One region of the Parazoarcus communis genome, then DNA from elsewhere that is predicted to be linked to it. Evidence: predicted binding sites of a transcription regulator. Region 1 holds the regulator's gene; each other region holds the start of a gene.
What was found. The regulator sigma-54, encoded in region 1, starts transcription at its own class of promoters, with help from an activator protein. The targets are predictions, from matches to a motif close to TGGCACGCTTNCTGCTNA.
Positions count from the first base shown of each region.

Region 2: cydP (cytochrome oxidase putative small subunit CydP) is a predicted target of sigma-54. The motif match lies at 4,081-4,098, and genes of this name have one in related genera.
Region 3: flgG (flagellar basal-body rod protein FlgG) is a predicted target of sigma-54. The motif match lies at 4,451-4,468, and genes of this name have one in related genera.

Region 1 is NZ_CP022187.1:4,402,910-4,412,902, reverse strand. Features, by position in the region: gene recA (recombinase RecA) at 1-548, shown strand, start outside; gene recX (recombination regulator RecX) at 578-1,027, shown strand; gene lptB (LPS export ABC transporter ATP-binding protein) at 1,014-1,736, shown strand; gene CEW83_RS20200 (RNA polymerase factor sigma-54) at 1,761-3,215, shown strand; gene hpf (ribosome hibernation-promoting factor, HPF/YfiA family) at 3,233-3,556, shown strand; gene ptsN (PTS IIA-like nitrogen regulatory protein PtsN) at 3,690-4,175, shown strand; gene hprK (HPr(Ser) kinase/phosphatase) at 4,144-5,106, shown strand; gene ilvA (threonine ammonia-lyase, biosynthetic) at 5,220-6,740, shown strand; gene CEW83_RS20175 (substrate-binding periplasmic protein) at 6,949-7,770, shown strand; gene CEW83_RS20170 (diguanylate cyclase) at 7,784-9,993, shown strand, end outside.
Region 2 is NZ_CP022187.1:355,151-365,143, reverse strand. Features, by position in the region: gene CEW83_RS01780 (glutaredoxin family protein) at 8-1,123, shown strand; gene CEW83_RS01775 (NifB/NifX family molybdenum-iron cluster-binding protein) at 1,205-1,606, opposite strand; gene petA (ubiquinol-cytochrome c reductase iron-sulfur subunit) at 1,711-2,301, opposite strand; gene CEW83_RS01765 (sigma-54 interaction domain-containing protein) at 2,596-3,957, opposite strand; gene cydP (cytochrome oxidase putative small subunit CydP) at 4,124-4,333, shown strand; gene CEW83_RS01755 (cytochrome ubiquinol oxidase subunit I) at 4,323-5,891, shown strand; gene cydB (cytochrome d ubiquinol oxidase subunit II) at 5,907-7,049, shown strand; gene cydX (cytochrome bd-I oxidase subunit CydX) at 7,073-7,225, shown strand; gene CEW83_RS01740 (cyd operon YbgE family protein) at 7,206-7,505, shown strand; gene CEW83_RS01735 (tetrathionate reductase family octaheme c-type cytochrome) at 7,741-9,366, shown strand; gene CEW83_RS01730 (cytochrome b/b6 domain-containing protein) at 9,363-9,974, shown strand.
Region 3 is NZ_CP022187.1:210,447-220,439, forward strand. Features, by position in the region: gene flgA (flagellar basal body P-ring formation chaperone FlgA) at 1-519, opposite strand, end outside; gene flgB (flagellar basal body rod protein FlgB) at 755-1,159, shown strand; gene flgC (flagellar basal body rod protein FlgC) at 1,183-1,587, shown strand; gene CEW83_RS01030 (flagellar hook assembly protein FlgD) at 1,630-2,304, shown strand; gene flgE (flagellar hook protein FlgE) at 2,320-3,654, shown strand; gene flgF (flagellar basal-body rod protein FlgF) at 3,683-4,417, shown strand; gene flgG (flagellar basal-body rod protein FlgG) at 4,577-5,359, shown strand; gene CEW83_RS01050 (flagellar basal body L-ring protein FlgH) at 5,370-6,047, shown strand; gene CEW83_RS01055 (flagellar basal body P-ring protein FlgI) at 6,094-7,176, shown strand; gene flgJ (flagellar assembly peptidoglycan hydrolase FlgJ) at 7,190-8,215, shown strand; gene flgK (flagellar hook-associated protein FlgK) at 8,303-9,993, shown strand, end outside.

The DNA of each region.
Region 1 (9,993 bases):
CGGGCCTCCAGGCACGACTGATGTCGCAGGCTCTGCGCAAACTGACCGCCAACATCAAGCGCACGAACACGCTCGTGATCTTCATCAACCAGATCCGGATGAAGATCGGCGTCATGTTCGGCAGCCCCGAAACCACCACCGGTGGTAACGCGCTCAAGTTCTACGCTTCGGTCCGCATGGATATCCGGCGTACCGGTGCGATCAAGAAGGGCGACGAAGTCGTTGGCTCGGAAACGCGTGTCAAGGTCGTCAAGAACAAGGTCGCGCCGCCGTTCAAGGAAGCGCACTTCGACATTCTCTACGGAGAAGGCATCTCCCGCGAAGGCGAGATCATCGACCTCGGCGTGACTTACAAGATCGTCGACAAGTCCGGCGCCTGGTATTCGTACAACGGCGACAAAATCGGCCAAGGCAAGGACAACTCACGCGAGTTTCTGCGCGCAAACCCGGCGCTGGCTCGTGAAATCGAGAACAAGGTTCGCGCAGCGGTCGGACTCGGCGAAATGGCCGCGCTCGGTGGCGCGGCACCCGTCGCTTCCGAAGCCTGATCTCCGCCCCGTCCGGACGCTGACCCCTGATGGGCGAGCCGAGTCTGCGCGAACGCGCGCTGCGCCATCTCGCCCGTCGGGATCACTCGCGGGTGGAGCTTGCGCGCAAGCTGTCTCCATATGGCAGCGCCGAGGAGATCGAAGCCGTACTGGTTCGCATGAGCGAACTCGAACTGCTCTCCGACACCCGTTTTGCCGAAGCGTGGGTTCGCAGCAAGGCTGCCCGGTTTGGCAGCCAGCGGCTGCGCCACGAGCTCGCGAGACGTGGCGTATCGAAGGACTTGATCGACGAGGCCATCGAGAGCGAATGTGTGGAATCCGAACTCGACCGGGCTCGTGCAGTGTGGCAGTCTAGATTTGGCCTCGCACCTGACGATCGCCGCGAATGGGCGCGCCAGGCGCGTTTCCTGCAAACCCGTGGTTTTTCCACTGACGTGATCTGCAAACTGTTGAAAGAAGCCCCCGATGAGTCTGCTTAAGGTCACCGGCCTGCAAAAGCGCTACAAGGCGCGCACAGTCGTCCATGACGTCTCGTTCGAGGTTGGCTCGGGCGAAGTGGTCGGCTTGCTGGGCCCCAATGGCGCAGGCAAGACAACCTGCTTCTACATGATCGTGGGCTTGGTGCGCGCCGACGGCGGCGAGATCACGCTCGACGACGCACGCCTGACCGATCTGCCGATCCACGCTCGCGCACGCCTGGGGCTGTCGTATCTGCCGCAGGAAATGAGCGTGTTCCGCAAGCTCACGGTCGCCGAGAACATTCGTGCAGTACTCGAGCTCCGCGGACTGCCGGTGGCGCAGATCGACGAACGCCTGGAAGAGTTGCTCGAAGAACTTGGCATTGCGCACCTGCGCGACAACACCGCCATCTCGCTGTCAGGCGGAGAACGCAGACGGTGCGAGATTGCACGTGCGCTTGCCACCGACCCGCGCCTCATCCTCCTGGACGAGCCTTTCGCAGGGGTCGACCCGATCGCCGTACTCGACATCCAGAAGATCATCCGCTTCCTGAAGGAGCGCAACATAGGCGTGCTGATCACCGACCACAACGTGCGCGAAACGCTCGGCATCTGTGACCGCGCAACCATCATTACCGACGGCCGCGTGCTTGCCAGCGGCAAGCCGCCCGAAATCATCGCCAACGAACAAGTGCGCCAGGTCTACCTCGGCGAGCACTTCCGTCTCTGATTCCGGCACGCCCCGACTGGCATCATGAAACCAACCCTTCAGCTCAAGCTCTCGCAGCACCTGACGCTCACCCCGCAGCTGCAGCAGTCCATCAAACTGCTGCAGCTCTCTACGCTCGAGCTCAACCAGGAAATCGAACGCTTTCTGCTGGAAAACCCGATGCTCGAGCGTGAGGACGGCGACGGCAGCGACTTCGCACCGTCCGCGGTCGGCAACGATGCGCAGCCCGCAACCGAGACCCCGCGCGAGACCAGCGCCGAGACCAACCAGGAAGCCGAGCCCCGCAACGAGAACGAATCGGCCGACTTTGACGAAGGCATGGACTGGTCGGGCACCGGCAGCGGCGCCAGCAGCAAGAGCGACGACGACGAGGACAGCGACTTCCAGGAATTCCAGGCCGCAGGCACCTCGCTGCGCGACTATCTCGATCAGCAGGTTGCCCTGTCCCCGCTGACGGACCGTGACCGCATGCTGGTGCGCTTCATCATCGAAGCGCTCGATAGCGACGGCTACCTGCACCAGGAGCTCGAGGACCTGCTCGAACTGCTCCCGCCCGAACTCGACTACGACCTCGACGACCTCGCGATTGCCCTGCGGCACGTGCAGCAGCTCGAACCGGCGGGCATTGGCGCACGCACCCCCCAGGAGTGCCTCGGCCTGCAGCTGCGCGCCATGCCGGCAGGCAGCTGCCGCGACCTGGCGCTGGTCATCGTCGAACAGCACCTCGAGCTGCTGGCCGAACGCAACTTTGCGAAGCTCAAGCGCCTCACCGGGTGCGACGACGACGCCCTGCGCGATGCCCAGGCGCTGGTGTGCCGGCTCGACCCGCATCCGGGGTCGCAGCATTCCAACGAAGAAACCCGCTACGTCCTGCCCGATGTCGTGGTGCGCAAGATCCGCAACCGGTGGACGGTGTCGCTCAACGCCGAAGCCATGCCGCGCCTGCGCATCAACCAGCTCTACGCCAGCCTGCTGCAGCAGAACCGGGGCCAGGGCGGCGGTCTGACCGGCCAGCTGCAGGAAGCACGCTGGCTGATCAAGAACGTACAACAGCGCTTTGATACCATTTTGCGTGTATCTCAGGCCATCGTTGACCAGCAGCGACAGTTCTTCGATCATGGCGAGGTGGCAATGCGTCCATTGACCCTCAGGGAGATCGCGGACCAGCTCGAGCTGCATGAATCAACCGTATCGCGCGTCACCACTCAGAAGTACATGGCGACGCCGCGCGGCGTATTCGAACTCAAGTATTTTTTTGGCAGTCACGTTGCCACCGACACCGGTGGTGCGGCTTCTTCCACAGCGATTCGTGCCTTGATTCGCCAGCTGGTGGACGCCGAAGACAGAAAGAAACCCCTGTCCGACGCAAAGATTGCCGATCTGTTGGGCCAGCAGGGTATCGTGGTCGCGCGGCGCACAATCGCCAAATACCGCGAATCACTCAATATCCCGCCGGTCAGTCTGCGTAAAACGCTTTGATACCAAGAGGAGTTAACATGAATCTCAACATCACCGGACACCACGTTGAAGTGACACCGGCCATCCGCGAGTACGTCTCCGGCAAGCTTGACCGCGTGATCCGTCACTTCGACAACGTTACCAGCGTGAACGTGATCCTTTCCGTTGAGAAACTCGACCAGAAGGCTGAAGTCACCGTGCACGTGCGCGGCAAGGACATTCACGTCGAAAGCGCCGACGCCGACCTCTACGCTGCCATCGATGCGATGACCGACAAGCTCGATCGCCAGGTGCTCAAGTACAAGCAGAAGAGCACCGATCACCACCACGACTCGCACAAGCACCAGACTCCCGAGGCGTGATTTTTCACCAGGCCTTTCGGACCCGGGTGAAGTTATAATCCGCCGCTCAATTTGGCGGTCCGGCTTTGCCCGGGCCTGAGAGACCTTTCAGCGTGGCGTCCGCTCCGGCGGCGTTGCGTGAGCCCCAAAGCGCATGAGCCTCATCTCCCAACTCCTGCCACTTTCGAACGTGGTTGCCGACCTCGACGCCAGCAGCAAGAAGCGCGTCTTCGAACAGGCCGGCCTGTTGTTCGAAAACAATCAGGGCATCGCCCGCAGCATGGTGTTCGACAGCCTGTTTGCGCGCGAACGCCTTGGATCGACCGGCCTCGGCCAGGGCATTGCCATTCCCCACGGCCGCATCAAGGGCCTGAAGGACGCAGCCGGCGCGTTTCTACGTCTCGAAGCCCCGGTGCAGTTCGATGCGCCCGATGGTCGTCCGGTGAACATGCTGTTTGTCCTGCTGGTACCCGAACAGGCCAACGAAACCCACCTTCAGCTGTTGTCGGAGCTGGCGCAGATGTTCAGCGATCGCAGCTTCCGCGAACAGCTGCAGGCCGCACCCGACGCACAGGCGCTACACACCCTGTTCAACGACTGGGGTACCGATGCGACAAACGAGCCTCTCGCAGCTGTATGAGGACAACCGCGAACGTCTGCAGCTGACCCATGTCAGCGGCAGTATCGACGCGGTTCTCTCTGTTGCCGAAGAGCGCATCTGGCCAGCCGACCTGATTGGCCACCTCAACCTGATTCACCCTACCCGCCTGCAGATCCTCGGCGCAGCCGAGCTGGCCTGGGCGCAGCGGCAGTCACGTGACAAGGTCGCGCACCACCTCAACGACATCCTGTCTGCACATCCGCCCGCCTTCATCCTGGCCGACGGCTGCGAAGTGCCCAACATCGTCCATGGCGTCTGTGCGGCGCACAACGTCGGGCTGTTCACCACACCGCAGCCGGCTGCCGGGGTCATCGACCAGTTGCGCCTATACCTGTCGCGGCAGCTCGCTGAAAAGGTGTCGCTGCACGGCGTGTTCATGGACGTGCTCGGACTCGGCGTGTTCATTACCGGCAACTCCGGCGCGGGCAAATCCGAGCTTGCGCTGGAGCTGATCTCGCGCGGTCACGGCCTGGTTGCCGACGATATCGTCGAATTCTCGCGGATCGCACCCAGCGTGCTCGAGGGCCGTTGCCCCGAACTGCTGCAGGACTTCATCGAGGTGCGCGGACTCGGCATTCTCAACATCCGCACCATCTTTGGCGAAACCGCCTGCCGCCGCAAGATGCGCCTGCGGCTGATCTGTCACCTCGAACGTCGCCAGCCCGGCCAGGACGACCCAAGCCGGCTGCCCATGCAGCGCGAGCATCAGAACATCCTCGGCGACGCGATTCCCCGTGTCACCCTGCCGGTTGCCGCCGGTCGCAACCTTGCGGTCCTGCTCGAGGCCGCGGTGCGCTCGACCATTCTGCAGCTGCGAGGAGTGGACTCCACCCAGGAGTTCATCGAGCGCCAGATCAAACTGCTCGAAGCCGACCAGCCGGACGGCACCGCCTCCGACCGCCCCGGCTAAGGGCAACCCCTCTTGCGCCGCGATGTTTTTTCGGGCACTGCGCTTGCCGCAGTGCCGCATCGACTGCTACCCTCAGCCCCTTTACCGCAGTGCCCTCGCACAAAGCCAAAGCCATGACCGCCGCAAGCCCGGATTATCTGGAACGTATCCTCAACGCCCAGGTGTACGACGTCGCCATCGAGACACCGCTGGATTTCGCCAGCAATCTCTCCGCCCGAATTCACAATCAAGTGTATTTCAAGCGCGAAGACATGCAGCCGGTGTTCAGCTTCAAGCTGCGCGGTGCGTACAACAAGATGGTCAAGCTGTCGCCGCAGGCCCTGCAGCGTGGGGTCATCTGTGCCTCGGCGGGCAATCATGCCCAGGGTGTGGCGCTGTCGGCGAACAAGCTCGGGGTCCGTGCGGTCATCGTCATGCCCAGCACCACGCCGCAGATCAAGATCGACGCGGTCAAGGCCAGGGGCGGTGAAGTCGTGCTGGTGGGCGAGTCCTACTCCGACGCCTACGCCCACGCGCTTGAACTGGAGAAGGCCGAGAAGCTTACCTTCGTCCATCCTTTCGACGATCCGGATGTAATCGCGGGCCAGGGCACCATCGGCATGGAAATCCTGCGAGCCCACCCGCAGCCCATCCATGCAGTGTTCTGCTGCGTGGGCGGCGGCGGCCTGATTTCCGGTGTCGCAGCCTACATCAAGCGTTTGCGCCCGGAGACCCGGATCATTGGTGTCGAAGCGGTCGACGCCGACGCAATGACGCGCTCGCTGGCCGCAGGCAGACGGGTCGCGCTCGATCAGGTGGGCATCTTTGCCGATGGCGCTGCCGTCAAGGAAGTGGGCCGCGAAACCTTCCGCCTGTGTCAGCAGTACGTCGACGAGATGATCCTGGTCGATAACGACGCGATCTGTGCCGCGATCAAGGACGTGTTCGAGGACACCCGCTCGATTCTCGAGCCCGCCGGCGCGCTTGCGGTTGCGGGCGCCAAGGAATACGCGCGCCGCAACAAGCTGCGCGACAAGCACCTGGTCGCGATCGCCTCCGGCGCCAACATGAACTTCGACCGTCTGCGCTTCGTGGCCGAACGTGCAGAGCTTGGCGAACAGCGCGAAGCAGTGCTCGCGGTCACCATTCCCGAACACGCAGGCTCCTTCCGCAAGTTCTGCAGCCTGCTCGGCAATCGCAACATCACCGAGTTCAACTACCGTTATGCGGACACCGAGAAGGCTCACATCTTTGTCGGCGTGACCGTACATAACCGCAACGAAGCCACGCGACTGGTGGAAATGCTGGCCCGTCACGATCTGCCGGCAGTCGACCTGACCGACGACGAACTGGCCAAGACCCACGTTCGCTACATGGTGGGCGGGCGCGCGCCGCAGGCAACGAACGAAGTGATCTACCGCTTCACCTTCCCCGAGCGCCCGGGCGCCCTGATCAACTTCCTTTCCAATCTGCGTTCGGACTGGAACATCAGCCTTTTTCACTATCGCAACCACGGCGCCGACTTTGGCCGGGTTCTTGTCGGCATGCAGGTTCCGCCGGAAGACAACGGCGCCTTCGATGCATTTCTCGAGCGTCTCGGTTACGAGTATGTCGACGAAACGGCGAATCCGGCCTACCGCATGTTCCTGTCATGAGCATGGCAGGATGGCAGGCGCCATCCTGCCCGCACGCCCTGCACCAGGCCGGCTGCTGTCACATTCCGGTGCTTGATAACTTAGTTCTTTTGTAATAGAAATGAGCTTGCCGGAGCCGATCCGGCGACATGCGCACCCCGCCGGCGTGGCGAAGGCGCGCCCCTGCAGCGCAGTGCCATCGAGGCGCGCGGCTGCAATGAGGATACCCGTGACTTCCCCGCTCCCTCTCCAACTTGCTCGCTGGCTTCTCGTGCTCCTCGGCGCCACCCTCGCTCAGGGCCTCGCCTCCGACGCGCACGCGCATCAAAGCCGTCTTGATCGCATCATCGACGAGAAGCGCGTCCGGGTCTGCATCTGGCCAGAGTATTTCGGGATGACATACCGGGATCCGGCGACCCACGAGCTACGGGGGATCGACATCGATCTCGCGCTTGAGCTTGGCCGGGAACTGAACGTCAGCGTCGAGTTCGTCGACAGCAGCTTTCCGCGCCTGACGAAGGACTTGCTCAACGATAACTGCGACGTCGCGATGTTTGGTGTCGGGATCACGGCCGAGCGTGCGGAAGAGCTTCGGTTCACCGCCCCTTACCTTGCGAGCGACATCTATGCGGTTGCCCCGCGCAGCAGCCGGCGAATCAATCAGTGGGACGACATTGATCAGCCAGGGGTTGTCGTGGCCGTCGCCAAAGGCACGATCCATGAACGGGTCATGATCGACAAGCTTCGCCACGCCAGGCTTGCGGTACTGGGATCGCCGCACGCGCGTGAGGAGGCCGTCGAATCCGGGCGTGCCGACGTGTTCATCACCGACTACCCGTTCGGCCATCGCATGGTCGACAGGTCAGACTGGGCGCGCCTGATTTCGCCCGGCACGCCCTACCACATCACCCCTTACGCATGGGCTGTCGCACCGGGTGACGCCCCGTGGTTCAACCGGCTCGAAACCTACCTCCGTGCGATAAAGCACGATGGCCGCCTGGTACGCGCCGCGCGGCGGCACGGGCTCGAGCCCATCGTCATCACCCGCTGAGCGCGGCCGCCAGATGAACGCACGACGCCGCAGGCGCCTCGCTGACTTCGGTTTCTTTGGCCTGTTGAGCGTCTGCGCACTTTTGGCCTGGGCCGGTTTCGAGTACCACTTTTCGCGTGTTCTGGAAGACGTACGCACTGCGCACGAACAGATTTCGCAGCGCGACACCCGCCACCTGAACGCGCACATCGGACATCTGATACGGAACGTCGATCTCAACCTGAGCTCGCTGGGAAGCGCCATTGTCGACGGTGAGCGATTACCTGAATGGACGAAGCAGCTCGACTCCGTGATCCGGCACATCCCCTACCTGCGCTCGCTCTCGGTGGTCGACGCAGACGGCAGGGTCATTGCGAGCACCACCCCCGAGAATCTGGGAACCGTGCTCAGTCTCGACAGCTACCACCCCACCAATCGTGTTCCCGGAGACGTCCTCCAGATCGGCCCGCCGCACGCCGGACGCGACCTTGCCGACGCTCGACCGACAGGCGACCCACAGACGCCGACACCCGACCAGGGCTTCATCCCGATCGCACGCTCGTTCGGATCGGGAGACGCGCGCCCGCTTACGCTGCTCGCCACCCTGGAGCTCGACTACTTCAGACGCATTCTCGCCGATTTCAGGACCACGCCTGGCGATCGCATCAGCCTCTTCCGGCTCGATGGCATGCGGCTGCTCGATACCTCTGTCGCGGATACAGCGCTGCAGCAGGTCGAACAAGCGCTCGCCCTCCGCTGGCAGGGTGGCGAAACCGCCGGAATGCAGACACTGGACGGCGAACAGGGGCAACAGCTTGTAAGCTACCAGCTCAACGAGGGTCTTCCACTCGCAGTCGTCATCAACAGTGTGCTCGACGAGGCGCTCGCAGGCGCGTATGCCGAGAGCCGCAGCAGCGCACTCGTTTTCCTGCCGCTGAGCTTGCTCGGACTCGGCGGCGCGCTGGCAGCCTATCTGTACTTCCGCCGCGCAGGACAACATGAACGAAGCCTGCGCCGTCGAGCGGAAGCACGCCGCCACCTTCTCGAAAGTGCGCTCAACGCGAGCGCCACCGCCGTTGTCATCACCGGTACCGACGCGCGCATCGAGTGGGCCAATCCGGCCTTCACCGCCCTCACCGGCTTTGAACTGAGCGAGGCGATCGGACGCATGCCCAAGGAACTGGTGCGCTCCGGCCAGCAAAGCCGCGAGTTCTACGAAAGGATGTGGAACACCATTCTCTCGGGCGCGGTCTGGCGCGGGGAACTCGTAAACCGGCGCAAGGACGGCAGCCTGTATGACGAGGCGCTCACGATCACCCCCGTGCGCAATGAACTTGGCGAGCTGTCGCATTTCATTGCCATCAAGGAAGACATCACCGCCGCCCGCGCCGCGCGCAAGGATCTGCAGGCCGCCTACGCCCGGCTGCAGACCGTGGTCGACCACTTCCCCGGCGCAGTGATCATGGAAGACATGCAGGGACAGATCACGCTGCTCAACGACAGGGTCTTCGACCTCATGAATATTCCGCGCCCGCCAGGCAATCTTGCGGGCACCTCGATCCATGACCTCACCCTCGCCGCCAGCAAGCTCAGCCTGGATCCGACGACGTTTGCACAACGGCTCGACATGCTCCGCGAGCGCGCACAGACCGTCTATGGCGAAGAGCTGGCACACCGCGACGGGCGCTGGATTGAGCGTGACTTCATTCCGATCCGGAGCACGGGCAGCACTGATGCGCTGCTGGGCTTCCTGCGCGTCTATCGCGATGTGAGCGCGCGCAAGCAGCAGGAGAAGGCCCTGTGGCTGCTTGCCACCACCGACCCGCTGACGGGTGTTCGCAACCGACGCGCGTTTCTGGACAAGGTGGATGCGGAGCTGGTTCGGGTGCGCCGCTACCGCAACGACGCAACGCTGATGATGCTGGACCTCGATCACTTCAAGCGCGTCAATGACCTGCACGGCCATGCTGCGGGCGATGCCATGCTGTGCCACGTTGTAAGGCTTGCACACTCGCTGCTGCGAGCATCCGACCTCATCGGCCGCCTCGGCGGTGAGGAGTTCGCGATCCTGCTGCCGGCTACCGGTCTGCAGGGTGCGCTCGAACTGGCCGAACGCCTTCGCAGCACGCTTGAGCACACCCCACTGGTCTACCAGAACCGCGACATCGGCGCGACGACCAGCATCGGCGTCAGCCTGCTGCAGGCTGGCGACAGCAGTGCGGAGATGATTCTTGCCCGCGCCGA
Region 2 (9,993 bases), 520 kb from region 1:
GGCACACGTGCTGCTCCTTCTTGTGCTGGCCGCCATTGCCGTTTCTGCCAGCGCCGCCAGCGTGGCCGATCAGACCGTGGAGACAAACGCCTCTCCTGCGGCGCTGTCGGTCTTTGTACGCGAGGGCTGCCCGCATTGCACCGCTGCAAAGGACTTCCTCAGGCAACTGGCTGCCGAGCGTCCTGATCTCCGCATCGTCTTCCGCGAAGTCGATCGCGACGAAACGGCGCGCGACGCGCTGATTGAGCTGAGCCGCAGCGCCGGGATCTGGCCGCCGGGTGTGCCCATGTTCGTGATCGGAGACCGCATTCTGGTTGGCTTCGACGATGCCGAGCACATGGGCGCCGAACTGCGCGCGCTGATCGGAGACCGACCGATAAACGACGCAATCGAGACCCGGCAGTTCGGCACCCTGAGCGCCTCGGAGCTGGGCCTGCCCCTGTTCACGCTGAGCATGGGCCTGCTGGACGGCTTCAACCCCTGCGCAATGTGGTTGCTGCTGTTCCTGCTGTCGCTGCTGGTGCGTCTGAAGAGCCGCAGACGCATGGCGCTGGTCGCTGGCACCTTCGTGCTGGTGAGCGGCGCGGTGTACTACGCGTTCATGGCCGCGTGGCTGAACATATTTCTGTTCGTGGGCATGTCGGCAGCGATTCGGGCCGCCCTTGCCTGCGTGGCCATTCTGATCGGCATCATCAATGTAAAGGACTTTGTCGCGGCGGGCCGCGGCATATCGCTTTCGATCCCCGACTCGGTGAAGCCCGGGCTTTATGCCCGGATCCGCGACATCCTCAAGGCAGAGCGTCTTGGCGCCTCGCTGGTGGGCGTTGCGGTGCTGGCCGTCATCGTCAACTTCGTCGAGCTCCTGTGCACTGCCGGTCTGCCTGCCCTGTACACGGCAGTCCTCACCCAGCAGCAACTCGGCCCCCTCGCACACTATGCCTATCTCGGGCTCTACATCGTCGGCTACATCGCGGACGATGCCCTGATGGTCACGCTGGCCGTCATTGCGCTGGGCAGTGCGAAACTCGGCGAAAGGGGTGGCCGGGCGCTCAAGCTGCTCAGCGGCATCGCCATGCTTGGCCTGGGCCTGATCATGCTGCTCAGACCCGAATGGCTCAGCTGAGCCCGACGCCACCGCCACACAAGTAAATACGGCGACCTGTCTGTGCAGGCCGCCGTATTTCTTCGCGGTGTTCAATCAGGATCAGTGCTGATGATTGCCGTGGCTGTGGTGGTGATGGTGGTGATGGTGGTGATGGTGGCCATGCTCTTGTTCGCCGGGCGTAACAGGCTTGACTGTGCCCTGGATGTAGTCCTTTACCGCCTGCAGCGGATCCGTCTCGCCACACATCACGACCTCGATACCACGCTGTCCCAGACGCGCGACAAAGCCCTCACCCGCGCCGCCGGTCACCAGTGCGTCAACACCGTCGATCGGATGGTGATCGCCGTGAAACTCGTGGAATGACATTTCCCTGGGCAGATCCAGTCGCTCTACTTCACGTGGCGAACACGGATTGCTGATGTCGTAGATCAGAAAGCGCCTCGCCTTGCCTGCATGGGCGGTGACGGTGCTGAAGTTCTGGCTTGTGACTGCAACTCTCATGATGGGTACTCCTGCTGTGCATTGCCTCAAACATGAGGCGGTCGCTCCCGCCTTGCCGATTGCGCCACACGCCGGCGCCGGGGAAAGGGTGCGGACCTGACCGATCAGGCCGTTCCGCTCTCGTCCTCGCCGATGCGGACAACCGCATCGGACAGCCACATGTACGGGGGCACTTCAAGATTGGTCGGCGCCGGCTGGCTCAGGAAGACACGGCCGGCCAGATCGAAGGTGGAACCGTGACACGGGCACAGAAAGCCGCCCGGCCAGTCGGCCCGGACACCGCTTTCCGCACCCGGCGCGAACTTCTCGGAGGGCGAGCAGCCCAGGTGGGTACAGATGCCGACAACCACCAGAAACTCGGGGTTGATCGAGCGGTGCCGGTTTGCCGCATACGCCGGCTGCTGGTTTTCACTGGAGCCGGGATCGGCGAGATCCTGGTCATGCCCTTCCAGCGCAGCCAGCATTTCCGGCGTGCGACGGAGAATCCACACCGGCTTTCCGCGCCATTCGACGGTCATCATCTCGCCGGCGGCCAGTTTGCTGACATCCGCCTCGACAGGCGCACCTGCGGCGCGCGCACGCTGGGACGGCGTCAGGCTGGCCACAAAGGGGACGGCACTCGCTGCGGCTGCAACGGCACCAGCTCCGCCTGTGGCAATGAGCAGTTTACGACGGTCCTTAAGGCAGTCAGACATGGACGCTCCCTCGTTCGGTTCTTGCGATTGAAATGCGTTCGAAAAAAGGAAGCGAGGCCGGATGTCGTGCCATTCAGGCACTTGTCATACGCAATCGCAGCACCAAGGGGTTGGGGGGTCTCAGAGGTGAAGACCGGACGACGATTGCGATACAGCCTCGCTTCACATTCGAATTAGCAATCTGCGTGCCAAACAGGAAACCTATATTTTTCAGATAGATGCAAAACAGCCCCGATTCCACCGCGCTGCCACGGCTGCCATGATGGCAGTACCTGCCAATCGATCTGGCAGCCGTCAGTCCAGCGCCTTGTCCAGCCCGAGCGCTTTCAGGCGCCGGTAGAGCGTGCGTTCGCTCAACCCCAGTCTGGCAGCGAGCTCACGCCGGCTCCCCCGATGGCTGATCACCGCCTGTCGCAGCACCTGGTGTTCGAGTTCGCCAAGATCCGGCACGGCATGCCCGCCCAAGGCAATCGCTGCGCTCTCATGCACAGACCGACCCGGTGGGGGCATGGCGGCAGCCCCCTGCCTGATCTCTTCAGCCAGATGTTCAGGATGAATCATGTCGCCGTCACACATCAGGCTCGCACGCTCCAGCACATTGCGAAGCTCACGCACATTGCCCGGAAACGGATAGGCCGCGAGTACCTGCATGGCATCGGCGGACAGTTCAAGCTTGCGGTTCGGCGCGACACGTTCGAGCAAGGAAGTGACCAGCAGGGGCAAGTCTTCAAGCCGCTCGCGCAAGGGTGGAACAATGATCGGAAAGGTATTCAGGCGAAAGTACAGGTCCTGCCGGAACGACCCGTCGCCGATCATCTCCTGCAGGGGGCGGTGGGTCGCCGACACCAGACGAATATCGGCGCGGCGCAACTCGGTTGAGCCGACGCGACGATAGGTGCCGGTTTCGAGCAGGCGCAGCAGCTTGACCTGCATGCTCAGCGGAATGTCGCCGACCTCGTCGAGGAAGAGCGTGCCGCCGCTGGCGGCCTCGACGAGCCCCGGCTTGCGCGCCACCGCGCCGGTGAAGGCGCCACGCTCATGGCCGAAGACTTCACTCTCGAACAGGGTATCGGGGAGCCCGGAGCAATCCACCACCACGAAGGGCCGATCCGCACGCCGGCTGGCTTCATGCACCGCACTGGCGACAAGTTCCTTGCCGGTGCCGGACTCGCCCTGCAGCAGGACGCTGGCCTCCGATGGCGCAACCCGCACCACCAGTTCCAGCATGCGCTGAAAGGCGGGCGCACGGCCGATCAGGCCATGGTTGTCGGACACCCCGCGCGCAACCGGCATCGGCTCCATCTTCTCGATGAACCAGGCGATCTCCCCGCTGCCGTCACGGACCGGCGAAAGCTCGATGTTGACGTACTCCTCGCCACGCGGTGTGTGATGCAGATGCAGCACCCGCTCACGCTGCCCGGACTGCAGGCTTCGCGACAGCGGACAGGACTCTCCTGCCCGGTCGCAGGGGACGCTGTAGTGATGCGACACGTCGTAGCAGGTGCGACCGACCACGCTGCGACCGTCGGCGCACGAACTTCGGTACGCCGCATTGGCCGCGATGATCCGGTAGTCACGGTCGCACAGGATGTGGGGTTCCGGCAGCGTTTCTATGAATGAAACGAGTTCTGGCAGTGGTCGCGGGTCGGCAGACATGGACTGTCACTCTTGACATGTTGGCGCAACCAATCTGCCACTATGGCACAAACAGGTCAATCAAAATATTCAATTACTTAACCAACAATTTGATTTTAATCAACTTTTTATTGCTTTTATGTGTGGTACGGATCTTGATAGGATTCAAGCAAACCTGGAGTTTCCTATGCCACAAGCTGCCACATCCGATCGCAAACTCGTTCGTGAACTCGTCCTGGTCGTCCTGATCAAGCTTGTTCTGATCACCGCCCTGTGGTGGGTTTTCGTTCGCGAGGAGAAGGTGCCCGTGGCGCCCGACAGCGTTGCAGCCAGGTTTGCACCGTCAGCATCTGCAAAACAACAAATCTCGATTGATGGAGAACACGATGGTCAGTGAACAACTCGTAGACCTGTCGCGGCTGCAGTTTGCCGCAACAGCGATGTACCACTTCCTGTTTGTGCCGCTTACGCTTGGCATGGTCTGGATGCTGGTCATCATGGAGAGTGTCTATGTAATGACGGGCAAGACCGTCTACAAGGACATGACCAAATTCTGGGGCAAGCTGTTCGGCATCAACTTTGCACTTGGCGTCACCACCGGCATTACGCTCGAGTTTCAGTTCGGCACCAACTGGGCGTACTACTCGCACTACGTGGGCGACATCTTCGGCGCCCCGCTTGCCATCGAGGGCCTGATGGCCTTCTTCCTCGAATCGACCATGATCGGTCTGTTCTTCTTCGGCTGGGACCGGCTCTCGCGCCGCCAGCATCTGCTGGTGACGATTCTGATGGCGGTGGGGACAAACCTGTCTGCCCTGTGGATTCTGATCGCCAACGGCTGGATGCAGAACCCGGTCGGGGCCGAGTTCAGCTATGAAACCATGCGCATGGAACTCACCGACTTCTGGGCGGTGCTGTTCAATCCGGTCGCACAGGGCAAGTTCGTGCATACGGTGTCGGCAGGCTATGTCACCGGCGCAATGTTCGTGCTGTCGATCTCGGCCTGGTACCTGCTGAAGGGGCGTGATATCGAGTTTGCCAAGCGCAGCTTCCGCATTGCGGCCGCTTTTGGCTTTGCGTCGGTGTGCTCGGTGATCGTGCTCGGCGACGAGTCCGGCTACGCACTCGGCGAAGCCCAGCAGACCAAGCTCGCCGCGATGGAAGCCATGTGGGAAACCGAACCGGCGCCCGCCAGCTTCAACGTGATCGCCATCCCCAACCAGGAGGAGATGAAGAACGACTTTGCCATTCATATCCCCTGGGCGATGGGCATCATCGGCACCCGTTCGCTCGACAAGGAACTGCCCGGCATCAAGGAGATCCTGGTCAAGAATCGCGAGCGCATCGTCACCGGCATCGAAGCTGTTCGCCTGCTTGAGAAGCTGCGTCAGGCGCCGGCCGACGACGCGACCCGTGCTGCCTTTGACAAGGTGAAAGCCGATCTCGGCTTCGGCCTGCTGCTCAAGAAGTACGTCGTGTCGATGGATGATGTCACCCCGGAGATCATCGACCGCGCCACCCGCGACACCCTGCCCCGCGTCGCGCCGCTGTTCTGGACCTTCCGCATCATGGTGGCGATGGGCTTTGCCATGCTCGCGCTGTTCGGTCTTGCGCTGTGGTATTCGATCAAGGGCGATTTCGCCACCCGCACCTGGCTGCTGAAGTGGTCGCTGTGGTTCCTGCCCGTTCCCTGGCTGGCCTGTGAGATGGGCTGGTTTGTCGCCGAGTATGGCCGGCAGCCCTGGACCATCTACGGCGTACTGCCGACCCACCTTTCGGTGTCGACGCTGACCGTGGAAAGTCTGTATGGCTCGCTCGCCGGTTTCATCGGCTTCTACACCCTGCTGCTCGTGGTCGAGATGTACCTGATGGTTCGCTTTGCCCGCCAGGGGCCGGGCAGCCTCGGTACTGGCCGTTATCTCAACGAAACCCACCACGCTGCTGCCAAAGCCTGATCAGGAGCCAAGACCATGATCTTCGATTACCCGACCCTGAAACTCATCTGGTGGATTCTCGTGGGCGTACTGCTCGTGGGCTTTGCCATCATGGACGGTCACGACATGGGCGTCGGCACGCTGCTGCCCTTCGTCGGCAAGAACGACGAAGAGCGTCGAGTCGTGATCAACACTGTAGGACCGCACTGGGATGGCAACCAGGTGTGGTTCATCACCGGCGGCGGCGCCATCTTTGCCGCCTGGCCGCTGGTGTATGCCACCGCCTTCTCCGGCTTCTACTGGGCCATGCTGGCCGTGCTGTGGGCCCTGTTCTTCCGGCCCGTCGGCTTCGACTACCGCAGCAAGATCCACAACGCCACGTGGCGGACGACCTGGGACTGGGGCCTGTTCGTCGGCGGTGCGGTGCCGCCGCTGATCTTTGGCGTCGCATTCGGCAACCTGCTGCAAGGCGTGCCCTTCCACTTCGACAACAACTTGGTGTCGTACTACACCGGGTCGTTCTGGGGCCTGCTGAATCCGTTTGCGCTGCTTGCCGGCGTGGTGAGCACGGCGATGATCACCTTCCATGGCGCGATCTATCTGGCGCACCGTACGGAGGGTGAAATACAGAACCGGGCGCGCACCGCCGCACTGGTATTCGGTGCGCTGATGCTGGTGGGCTTCACTGGTGCCGGCATCTGGCTGGCGCAAGGCAACTTCGGCTACGTGATCACCTCTGCCGTTGATGCCGCAGCCCAGCCCAACCCGATGTCGAAGACCGTTGTGCAGCAAAGCGGCGCCTGGTTTGCGAACTACCGCGACATGCCACTGACCCTGATCGTGCCGGCAATCGCCTACCTCGGCACCGCCGTTGGCATGCTGATGGTGGCGCGTGGCCGCACGCTCACCGCATTCGTCGCATCGTCGTTCGCCATCGTGGGCGTGATCGGTACGGCCGGGGTGTCGATGTTCCCCTTCCTGATGCCGTCCTCGACCATGCCGGCCGCCAGCCTGACGGTGTGGGACAGCGTCTCCAGCCATCGCACACTGGGCATCATGTTCTGGGCCACGATCATCTTCATGCCCCTGATCATCATCTACACGAGCTGGGCCTACAAGGTGATGTCGGGCAAGGTCACGACCGCCTACATCCGCGAAAACGAACACTCGGCCTACTGAGCCAATAGAGAAAGGAGCACACGATGTGGTATTTCGCATGGGTACTGGGCATTGGCTTTGCCGTCCTGCTGGCAATTCTGAACGCCATGTGGGGCGAGAACGAAGCCGCACGCGAGGAGGCCCGGGGCGGCGGATCCCGCCCGACGGGCGCCGACAATGACCGACCGGCAAACTGACCCGGCGGTTGTCCAGCCCGGCAGCAGCATTCAGTTGCTGCCGCTGCTCGCCGCCATCGCCATCATGCTCGGCATCACCATCTGGCCGGGGGCGCTCGCCGCACCCGGCGGTGGAGCCGACCATTGGGCCGCGATGGCGCTGTTCTGGGCGATGAGTGCCGGTTTCGTGACGGGCGTCGGTTTCAGACCGCGCTTTTTCGCCTGGCGCTGGCTGTTTTCCGGGCTTGCGTGTCTGGGCGGCGTCGCGCTGGCGGCCATAAGGCTGTACACCCTCGGCTGATTTCCGCGCTGGCCTTGCCGCATCGTGCGACAGCGCCAGCATTTTCAGACTGCAGCAAGCCTCAGCCCTCCGGTTTCAGGCCCTGCTGCTCAACAATGAATCAGAAATGATCGATTTACTGCTTTGCAGACCGCCCGGCACTGCGAGCTGACCGCCCCCGCGGGACCCTCTGTACGACGGTAGAGGGATGGGCACATGCGCAACGCGCACACGCCGCTGGAACAAAGGAGACATCGTGAACTTCCACTGGAAAAAACTGTTCGGAGCGGGTCTGCTGGTCACCCTGCTCCACGGCCCGACACCCGCACTCGCGACGACAGCGCCGCTTGCGCACCCAGCGAAGTCCGCCTCGACCTCGACTGTTACCACGGACCATAGCCAGCTCGAAGCGTTGAAGGGCCCTTTCGCGACGGGCCCGGATGTCACCCGCGCCTGCCTCAGCTGTCACAACAAGGCAGGGCACCAGGTGATGAAGAGCATTCACTGGACCTGGGAAGCGGTGAGCCCGACCACCGGCAAGAAGCTCGGCAAGAAGTTCGCCGCGAACAATTTCTGCGGTTCGCCGATCTCCAATGAGCCACGCTGTACCAGCTGCCACGCCGGTTATGGCTGGGAGGACAAGGACTTCGACTTCACCAATCAGGAGAACGTCGATTGTCTCGCCTGTCACGATACGACGGGCACCTACAAGAAGATTGCCACCGACGCCGGGCACCCGCTGTACGAACCGCGCGAAATGCCCAAGGGCAGTGGCAATATCGTGCAACCACCGGATCTGGCGAAGATCGCCCAGCATGTCGGGCAGCCCGGGCGCGAAAACTGCGGAGCCTGCCACTTCAACGGCGGTGGCGGAGACGCGGTGAAACACGGGGACCTGGACAGCTCACTGATCAAGCCAAGCCGCGAGCTCGATGTGCACATGGCGGTCGATGGCGCCAGCATGACCTGTGCTGACTGCCACACCTTCAATGCACACCAGCCCTCGGGCAGTCGTTACGCGGCCAACCCGAAGGATACGCACGGGCTCGATCTGCCCGTCGACGACCACAACCGCGCAACATGCGAATCCTGCCATGGCGTGACGCCGCACATGGAGGACCGGATCAACAGGCATGCCGACAGACTCGCCTGCCAGACCTGCCACATTCCAGAGTTCGCACGTGGTGGCCTGGGGACCAAGATGCTCTGGGACTGGTCGACTGCCGGCAAGCGGGGGCCAGACGGCAAGCCGTTGTTCATCAAGAACGACCATGGACACCTGATCTACTCTGCCGAGAAAGGCGACTTCGAGTACGGCGAGAACGTGCGCCCGGTATACAAGTGGTACAACGGCGTGGTTCATCAGATCGCGATCACCGACACGATCGACGACACGAAAGTCCTTGAGCTCAACGCGGTCGAGGGCTCGGCGAAGGACCCCAATGCCCGCATCTGGCCGTTCAAGGTCATGCACGGCAAGCAGCCCTACGACAAGATCAACAAGACCCTGGTCGTCAATCATGTCTACGGCAAGGACGACACTGCCTTCTGGGGCAACTTCGATTACGCCAAGTCAATCAAGGCCGGCATGGATTACGCGGAGCTTCCCTACAGCGGCGAGTTCGGTTTCATCGAAACCCGCATGAACTGGTTCATCACCCACATGGTCGCGCCCAAGGAGAAAGCCGTTCCGTGCCAGGAATGCCACACCCGCTCCGCTGACGGCCGCCTTGCCGAGATCACGGACATCTACATTCCGGGTCGTGATCACAACAAATGGATCGACATGCTGGGCGGCATGCTCATCGCCGGCTCCATCGGAGCAGGCCTGCTGCATGGCCTGATCCGCATCGTCACCCGTCGCAGGAGGCATGAACAATGAGCACCGGACGCATCTACATCTACAAGCGCTATGAACGGTTCTGGCACTGGTCGCAGGCTGCGCTGATCATCATCATGATGATCACCGGTTTCGAGATACACGGCAGCTACGCGCTGCTCGGCTTTGGCAAGGCCGTGAGCGTGCACACCGTGGCCGCATGGTCGCTGCTGTTACTGTGGGCCTTCACCATCTTCTGGCAGTTCACGACGGGCGAATGGCGGCAGTACCTTCCATCGATGAAGAACGTGCTGGCGATGGTCAACTACTACACCATCGGGATCTTCAGAAACAGCCCGCACCCCTTCCACAAGACGGCGCGCCACAAGCACAACCCCTTGCAGCGCCTGGCCTACCTGGCCTTGCTGGCCTTCATCTCACCGCTGATCTGGGTGTCGGGCCTGCTGTATCTGTTCTACGGCAACTGGGGGCAGCTTGGTCTGGCGCAATACCTGTCGCTCGAGTCGGTTGCGCTGGCGCATACGATCGGGGCCTTCATGATCACGGCCTTCTTCTTCATCCACGTCTATCTCACCACCACCGGACATACGGTCTTCGCCCACATCAAGGCCATGATCACGGGATGGGAGGAGTCCGACCAGCCACATTGACCCTGTGGCGGCAGCCATT
Region 3 (9,993 bases), 380 kb from region 1:
GCCGCGAATCGGATTGCCGCTGGCGAGCGCATAGCGGGTGCGATGTCCGACCACCTGCGCCGGGTCGGTCAGCGTGTTGTCGGGCAGGGCGGTCAGGTCGCCGTTCCGTCGCGCGATATCTGCCGGGCCGACGATCTGGCCAGCGCGCAGCGGGCGGGCGGAGACCAAGTAGTCGTTGATCACCGCGACACGTGCCTGCAGGTATACCTGCCACGTTACCGGCGATTCGCAACGCACGCCGACGCTGATCGCCCCCCAGGGGCGTGTCCCGCCTGGGATGAAGGCTTCGAGTTGGGCGCAAGGCGGGAGTTGATTGCGTGAATCGAGCGCGCTGATCTGCAGCTCGACGCGACCGGGCAGGCCGCGTGTCTCGAGTTCGAGCAGCTGGTGCGCGACGGCAGTCACCGGTGCAGGCGGCTGTTGAGCGTGCAGCGGCGATGCGGCCAGCATGAGGCCGGATGCGGCCAGCGCGAGGATGAGTCTTCGGCTTGAGCGCAGGGCGGAAAGTGGAATCTTCATGTCGCGATTGCAGCACGTCGCTTGCACGCAGGCAACTGCAATCGCCGGCAAGTTCTGCCGTGTACCGGCAGCATGCGCCGGATAGCGGTGAAATTGGCCGGACTTTTCCGGTCTTATCTGCGCCAGGGGCTTGATTGCAGGGGGCTACCATGGGTGGCATGGAAGGTGCAATGCAGGCAGTGAACGCATTTTTCCGTTGCGCTTGCAGCGACAACCCAGTTTCCGAGGTGATGAGATGAGAACCCAGCTAGATCGGCAGATGCAGATTCACCAGTCCGCACTGAATCTTCAGGCCCAGCGTCAGCAACTGCTGGCATCCAACATCGCCAATGCGGATACCCCGAACTACAAGGCGCGTGACATCGATTTTCGCGAAGCGCTGAAGGGCGCAGTGGGGGAACGCATGGGGCCGCTCGCCTTGAGTGCAACGCGCCCGGGGCACCTGCAGGGCAGTGGTGGCAACCCGCTTGATGGCCTTGCCAAGTACCGCACCGAACTCCAGTCCAGTGTCGATGGCAATACGGTAAACATGGATGTCGAGCGCGCTGCGTTTGCCGAAAACGCCATTCACTACGAAGCGAGCATCACCTTTATAAATGGCTTGCTGAGCGGCATGCAAAGAGCGATCACTGGTCAGTAAGCACGTCATCACGGAGGTGGATCATGAGCATTTTCAACGTATTCTCGATTGCTGGATCTGCGCTAAGCGCTCAGTCCTTGCGGCTCAATACCACCGCCTCCAACCTTGCCAACGCCGACAGCGTAGTGGGCGAGGATGGTCAGCCCTACCGCGCCAAGCAGGTTGTTTTTGCCGCACGGCCCGTGGCCGGAGAGGGCTCGGTGGGCGTGCAGGTCACCGGTGTGGTCGAGAGTGCCGCGCCGATGCGCCTGGTGTACGAACCTGCGAATCCCGCAGCCAACGCGGAGGGTTATGTCGAGATGCCCAATGTGAATGTGGTCGAGGAGATGGTGAACATGATTTCGGCCTCACGTTCCTACCAGAACAACGCCGAAGTGATGAACACGGCACGAACCTTGCTGCAGCGTACCTTGCAGATTGGTCAGTAAGCGCTGACCGGCAATCTATGCCGTAACAGCCAGGAGAATGAAATGAGCACCGTCACTTCGAGCACACAGACCGCGCAGGACATCCTGAGCAATCTCGCGCGCACGGATACTTCTGCTGACAGCGTGGCGGCAGACAGCCGGCTCCAGTTCCTCACGCTGCTGACAACGCAGTTGAAGAACCAGGATCCCATGAATCCGATGGAGAACGCCGAGCTTACGTCGCAACTGGCGCAGTTGAGCACGGTGGAGGGCATCGAGAAGCTCAATACCCTGATGGGGCAGTTGCTGGATTCGCAGTCTTCCGGCGAAAGCCTGCAGGCTGCATCGCTGGTGGGGCGCGGCGTGCTGGTCGAGGGCAAGGGGCTGCAGCTGACCGAAGCGGGCGCTGTTGGTGGCTTCGAGCTCGACGGTCCGGCCGACAGCGTGGTGCTCTCCATCAAGGATTCGTCTGGTCTCGAGGTGGCGTCCGTTACTGTCACCGATGTGGCAGCAGGTAGCCAGAACTTCATCTGGGACGGTACGGCCACCGATGGCAGTCGTGCAGCGGATGGCAAATACACGGTGAGCGTCACCGCGACGCAGGGCGAAAATAACGTCGTTGCACGCACGCTCGAATTCGGCTCCGTCAGCAGCGTGATTCGTGGCCCCAGTAGCACGGACCTTCAGGTCGGGTCACTGGGCATCTTCAAAGTTGCCGACATCAAGCAAATTCTCTGATCCGGAGTAAAGATCATGGCATTCCAGCAAGGTTTGAGCGGGTTGAATGCGTCCTCCAAGGCGCTTGACGTCATTTCCAACAACATTGCCAACAGCAGCACGGTGGGTTTCAAGTCGAGCAGGACGATCTTTGCCGATGCTTATGCGTCGGCTATGGCGGGCGGGACATCGTCCCAGCAGATTGGCATCGGCACGTATGTGGGGGCGGTGTCGCAGTCCTTCACTCAGGGGGGGCTGACCGCCACCAGCAATCCGCTCGATATCGCCATCAGCGGCAACGGTTTCTTCCGCCTGGAAAGGACGGATGGCTCGATTGCGTATTCGCGTAACGGTCAGTTCGACGTCGACAAGAACGGCTATATCGTCAATGCCGGCGGGGACATGGTGACCGGGTATGCGGGCACGACCACGGGTGGAACGACAGTTTTCGCCGGCGTGCCGTCGGTGCTGCAGATCGATACGTCGAACGTCAGTCCGAACGAAACCACCACGGCGTCCGTCGGGCTCAACCTCGATTCCAAGGCCCATAACCCGCTGAATCAGACCCCGGTGGGCAGCGATATCAACAGTTTTCTCAATGCCACGACTATTCCGGTCGACAGCTACAACTACACGACCTCGATGACCGTGTACGACAGTCTGGGCAATGGCTCACTGATGAGCCTGTTCTTCGTCCGCGATCCGGATGTGGGCGGCGTGGCGCCGAATACCTGGAATGTCTATGGCCGCTTGAGCAACGATGTCGTTCCCGATACGACCAATCCGGCGCTCTCGACGGGCAAGCCGCTCGAGAATCTCGGGTCGATTGCCTTCACGGCTTTCGGCGTGCCGGACACAACAGTTGCCGGCAATGGCGTGTTCTCCTTGACCCGGACGGCGACAGAGCTTGCGACTGGCGCAGACAGTCTGACCTTCTCGCTCAGTCTCGCAAAGTCCACGCAGTGGAACACGAGTTCTGCGGTGACCACGTCGCCCAGGCAGGATGGTTACACGACGGGCAGCCTGACCGGCGTCTCGGTGAGCAGCACCGGCGTGCTGCAGGGCACGTATTCGAACGGTCAGATCAAGGATCTGGGCCTGTTTGCGCTGGCAAACTTTTCCAGTCCGCAGGGGCTGACCTCGCTGGGTGGAAACCTCTGGGCTGAGTCCTACGATTCGGGCCAGCCGACGGTGGGGGCGCCGGGTACCGGTGTGCTTGGTTCGCTGAGTGCAGGGCAGGTCGAGGAGTCGAACGTAGATCTCACCCAGGAGCTTGTTCAGCTGATCGTCCAGCAGCGTAACTACCAGGCCAACGCGCAGTCGATCCAGGCTCAGGACCAGATCCTGCAGACCTTGGTGAACCTGCGTTAATCAGACTTCTGACTAAGGGGGGCGCGACATGGACCGCCTGATCTATACCGCCATGACGGGTGCGAAGGGCACGCTCGACCAGCAGGCCGCAGTGTCGCACAACCTTGCGAATGCGACCTCGACCGGTTTTCGCACCGAGATGCACAAGCTGCGCGCGGTCGAGGTTCAGACCGAGGCGATGCATACGCGCGCATTCACGACCGATGCCAGCGTCGCAACCGATTTCAGCTCGGGACCCATGCAGGCCACCGGCCGGGCCTACGATGTCGCGATTCAGGGCAAGGGCTGGTTGACGGTGCAGATGCCCGACGGCTCCGAGGCCTACACCCGGGACGGCAGTCTGGAGGTGAGCCCCAACGGCATCCTGCAAACCCGGAGCGGCTTGCCGGTGATCGGCGGCGGCGGTCCGATCTCCTTGCCGCCCGATTCCGAGATCGTGATCGGCAGTGACGGCACGATTTCAGCCTTGCAGGCCGGGCAGGGGGTGGTGAACGCTGTAGACCAGCTGAAGCTGGTCAACCCGCCCGAGGCCACACTGGTTCGCGGCGACGACGGCCTGTTTCGCTCCAGCGACGGTTTGCCGCAACCGGCAGACGAGGCGGTAAAAACTGCCGGCGGCTATCTCGAGGGCAGCAATGTGAACGTGGTGGACCAGATGGTGACCATGATCTCGCTCGGCCGTCAGTTCGAGATGCAGACGCGCATGCTCAGTACGGCCGAGGAAAACGACCGCGCGGCGACCCAACTGCTCTCGAGCCGCTGATTTCGCGGCACAGGCCACGGATAAGGCAGGGATTAGCATGGTTTTTGCACTGTTAATCCCGAGATGGCCTGCAACGCTGCCGGCCTAAACTGAAACCTGGCCGATCCCCAGCCGAGGCGCGGCACCTGCCGACGCCGGCACCGTCAAGAGGAACCCATCATGATCCGCTCACTGTGGACCGCCCGTACCGGGCTGGATGCCCAGCAAACTTCGCTGGACGTGATCTCCAACAACCTTGCCAACGTCTCCACCAACGGCTTCAAGCGCCAGCGTGCGGTGTTCGAGGATCTGCTGTACCAGACTGTTCGCCAGCCGGGTGCGCAATCCACCCAGCAGACACAGATTGGCTCGGGTCTGCAGATCGGTACCGGTGTGAAGCCGGTCGCCACCGAGCGCATCTTCACCCAGGGCAACCTGCAGCAGACGGGCGGTTCGCTCGACATCGCGATCCAGGGCAACGGTTTCTTCCAGATCTCGCTGCCGGACGGCACCACGGCGTACACCCGTGACGGCGCCTTTCAGATCGACAGCCAGGGCAACATGGTCACCGCGAGCGGCTATCCGCTCGCAGACAACATCAACATCCCGTCGGATACGCTGACCGTGACGGTCGGTAAGGACGGCACCGTCAGCGCCCTGCAGTCCGGGCAGACGACGCCGACCCAGCTCGGTTCGATTCAGCTCGCGTCCTTCATTGCGCCGGGCGGACTGCAGAGCGCGGGCGAGAATCTATTCCTCGAAACCGCGTCGAGCGGGGTTGCGACGCCCAATCAGCCCGGACTCAACGGCACCGGCGTGCTCAACCAAGGCTATGTCGAGACCTCGAACGTGAACGTGGCCGAGGAACTGGTGAACATGATCGTCACCCAGCGCGCCTACGAGATGAACTCGCGCGCCATCCAGACTTCCGACTCGATGCTCGGCCGTCTGACCCAGCTCTAAGAGGTCTGTCATGAAAGCGATCGCGCTTGTTCTGGTCCTGCTCCTGAGCGGCTGTGCGTCGATCTATTCGACGCCGCCGACTTCGGTGCACCAGCCCATGAGTGCCCGCCCCGAGATGCGGCCGCAGGCAGTACCCGCGACCGGCGGCATCTATCAGCCCGGCGGCCTGCGACCCCTGTTCGAGGATCGGCGCGCGCGCAATGTCGGCGACATCATCACCATCAATCTGGTCGAACGAAACACCGCGCAGAAAAGCGCGAATGCGTCGGCGACCCGTGGCTCCAGCCTTGGCGGCGGTGTCAGCCTGACCGCGCCCAACCTGCTTGCACTGCAGAACGCGAAGCTGAACGGGCTCGACGCCAGCATTACGACCGATTCTGACTTCTCGGGAGAGGGCGAGGCGGCCGCTAACAACGTGTTCAGCGGCACGATCTCGGTCACGGTAATCGATGTCTTCCCCAACGGCAATTTGCTCGTCTCCGGCGAGAAGCAGGTCGCGATCAATCAGGGTAACGAATACATCCGTTTTTCCGGGGTGATCAACCCCACTACGGTAAGCTCGACCAATACCGTGCAATCGACTCAGGTCGCAGATGCGAGGATGGAATACCGCGGCAGCGGCTTCATCGATGAGTCGAACACCATGGGTTGGCTGCAGCGTTTCTTCGTTGCCATCCTGCCGTTCTGAGGAGGCCGCCATGCGAGCCCTGCGCTTTCGCTTCATTCCAATACTCATGAGCTGCGTGATGCTGTCAGGCATCTTCGCGGCCCCCGCGGCGGCCGAGCGCATCAAGGACCTGGCTTCGATCGCGGGTGTGCGTGACAACCAGTTGGTCGGCTACGGCATCGTCGTGGGCCTGGACGGGTCGGGCGACCAGACCACCCAGACGCCGTTCACCGTTCAGAGCATCATCAGCATGCTAGGCAACATGGGGGTGACGCTGCCTGCAGGTACGAGTCTCCAGCTGAAAAACGTGGCGGCGGTCATGGTCACGGCGACGCTGCCTCCCTTTGCGCGCCCGGGACAGGCGATCGACGTCACGGTGTCGTCGATGGGCAATGCCAAGAGCCTGCGTGGCGGCACGCTGGTGATGACGCCGCTCAAGGGGGCGGACGGACAAGTATACGCGCTGGCCCAGGGCAACATGGTCGTCGGCGGCGCGGGCGGGCAGGCTGGCGGTGCGGCTCAGACCATCAATCATCTTTCGGCCGGACGGATTCCCGGCGGCGCAACCGTGGAGCGCGCAGTGCCGGCCATGCTGGGGCAGGGCGAGTACGTTTTCTTTGAGCTCAACGACACCGATTTCGGTACCGCACGCCGGGTGGTCGATGCGATCAACATGGTCGCACCGGGTTCGGCCGAGGCAATCAACGGCCGCAGCATCCAGGTTCGGGCGCCGCTCGACGTCAACACCCGGGTCGCCTTCCTCGGCCGGATCGAGAATCTCGATGTGACACCGGTGCAGCAAGCGGCAAAGGTGATCGTGAACTCGCGTACCGGTTCGGTGGTGATGAATCAGACCGTGGCCTTGCTGAACTGCGCCGTGGCGCACGGCAATCTGACCGTCACCGTGAATGCGCAGCCGCAGGTGTCGCAGCCTGAACCCCTGTCGCGCGGGCGAACGGTGGTCACCCAGTCCGGACTGGTGAATATCGATCAGGAGGGCGGCGCGCTGATGAACGTCCGCGGCGGCACCAGTCTTGCCGACGTGGTGAAGGCGCTCAACGCGCTCGGTGCCAAGCCGATGGATCTGGTCAGCATCCTGCAGGCAATGAAGTCCGCCGGCGCCCTGCGCGCCGAGCTCGAGATCATCTGAGGGAGGGGCCGACATGACTTCCGGTATCCAGATGAACGCCTTTGACCCGGGCTCGCTGGGCGATCTGAAGCGCCTCGCCCGCACCAATCCCGATGACCCGGAAACCCTGCGCGCGGCCTCCAAGCAGTTCGAGGCGATGTTCCTGCAGATGGCGCTCAAGGCGATGCGCGCGGCCACGCCGACCAACAGCATGTTCGACAGCGAGCAGTCGCGCACCTATCAGTCGCTGCTCGACCAGCAGCTGGCGCTGAACATGGCGCAAAGCAAGAACAACGGCATGAGCGAGGCGCTCTTTCGGCAGCTCGGCGGCATTACGGGCAATACCTCGACGAGTGCAATCAGCGCGCTGACCATGCCCGGAACCATGGACAACAAAGGCTTCGACATCTCAAACGTGATTCGTCAGGCGGCAAATCCTGCCGCCATGATGCGCGAGGCACAGGCGATTGCCGCCGGCGCGACCGGTGTCGACAGCAGCGCCGACGCCGACCCGCTGGGCGACCTGATCTTCCGCCTCGACGCCGCGGCAAGAGCGGCACGCAGCACCGACGGTGACGGCTCGATCTCGTCCTCGGTACGCGATTTCGTCAATGAAGTATGGCCGCACGCCCAGACCGCCAGCCGTCAGACCGGCATTCCCGCACAGTTCATGGTTGCCCAGGCTGCGCTTGAGACCGGCTGGGGCGACAAGGTCATGCGCCATGCCGACGGTCGCTCGAGCTACAACCTGTTCAACATCAAGGCCGGCTCAAGCTGGACGGGCGAGACCGTGGCGCGCAACGTCACCGAGTATGCCGGCTCGAGCGCCTACACCGAAAAAGCGCGTTTCCGCAGCTACGGCTCGTATGCCGAGGCCTTCCAGGATTACGCCAGCCTGTTGTCGAACAGTTCGCGCTATTCGGAGGTGCTGGGCCAGACCAGTCCCGCGGGCTTTGCCGGCAGCCTGCAGAAGGCGGGCTATGCCACCGACCCGATGTACGCCGACAAGCTCACCCGCATTATCGCGGGCAACACCCTGCGTACCGCCCTTTCGGGCTGAAGACAGGCGGCGGCCGAATTTGCCGGTTCTGACCTGGCAAGCATCTTGCTGATGAGGATCAGGACTTAGCAATTCAGGGGAATCATCATGGCAGGCTTGCTCAATATCGGCTTGACCGGTTTGAATGCCGCGCAAGCGCAGTTGGTGACGACGAGTCACAACATCACCAACGCGGGTGTCGATGGCTATCATCGCCAGTCGGTGATTCAGAGCAATGCCGCCCCGCAGTTCTCCGGTGTGGGCTTCTTCGGGCAAGGCACGCAGATTGCGTCCGTCACCCGCTCGTACAACCAGTATCTTGAAAACCAGGTGCTCAACAGCAACGCGAGCCTGGCCTCCTTCAGCAGTTACAACAGCCAGATCAGCCAGATCAACAACCTGCTTGGCGATTCGACCTCCGGGCTGTCTCCTGCGCTGGAAACCTTCTTCGCCGGTGTTCAGGAAGTTGCGTCCAACCCCACCAGCCTGGCGTCGCGCCAATCCCTGATTTCCGGGGCAGAGGCAATGGTATCGCGCTTTCAGTCGATGGATGCCCGCCTGAGCGAGATCAGGTCGGGACTTGAGGGTGAGATCGCGTCAACCGTCACGCAGATCAACACCTATGCCGGCGCGATTGCCGAGATGAACCAGCGCATCGCAACGGCGCAGGTGGCCGGCCCGAGTGTGGCCGCGAACGATCTGCTCGACCAGCGCGAACAGTTGGTCAGCGAACTGAACAAGCTGGTCAAGGTGAGTGCAGTGACTGAGAGTAACGGCTCGGTCAGCGTGTTCATGGGCTCCGGGCAGTCGCTCGTCGTAGGCAGCACGGTGAACAAGCTGGCGACGGTGCAGGATCCGAGCGATCCGCAACGCAGCATGATCGCAATCACCTCGGATAGCGGTGCGTCGAATACCTTGCCGGAGAGCCTCATCAGCGGCGGCGCGCTGAGCGGCTTGCTCGCGTTCCGCCGGGAGTCGCTCGACCCCGCGCAGAATACGCTCGGCCTCGTCGCGCTCGGCATCGCCGAGACCTTCAATGCCCAGCATCAGCTGGGTACCGATCTCGATGGCGTGCTGGGCGGTGCCTTCTTCAATAGCCCCGCACCCACCGTGATGCCCGCGATCTCCTCTGCCAGGGTGGCGATCGAGGATGTCTCGCAACTCTCCTCCAGCGATTATCTGCTGACTTGGGACGGGACCAACTATTCGATGAAGACCGTGGGCGGGAGCGCCATTGCGCTGACACTGCAGGCCGATGGCAGCTATAGCGGCGGTGGAATCAACTTTTCAATCAGCAACCCGAGCCAGATTCCTCCGACCGGTCTTCTGATCCAGCCTACGCGCTATGCTGCAAGCAATCTGAGCGTGGCGATTTCTGATCCGCGCAAGGTTGCGGCAGGCGATCCTGTCAGCGTGGCGCCGGGCAACTACAGTGGCGCGGTGAGCGACCGGATCGAGGGCGTGAAGACACTGTCCGTGGGCGGCATCGATGCCAACAGCGACGGGCTCGCCGACTTTTCGCCGATTACACTGAGCTTCAGTGCAAACGCATTCACCGCATCGAGCGGAACGCTTGAGCGCTACGATGCGTCGGCCGGAAGCTGGGTTGCGAGCGGCGCGTATAATCCGGCAACCGACAGCTCGGGCGCGCGCTTCAGGGTGACGGACGCGCAGGGCGGCGTCGATTACTCCTTCGAATTTACCGCCGTAGGCGCATGGGCCAGCGGAGAGAGCCTGGTGTTCAGCCCGACCGCTGCCGGCGTGTCCGACAACCGGAACGCGGTGGCCCTTGGTGCGCT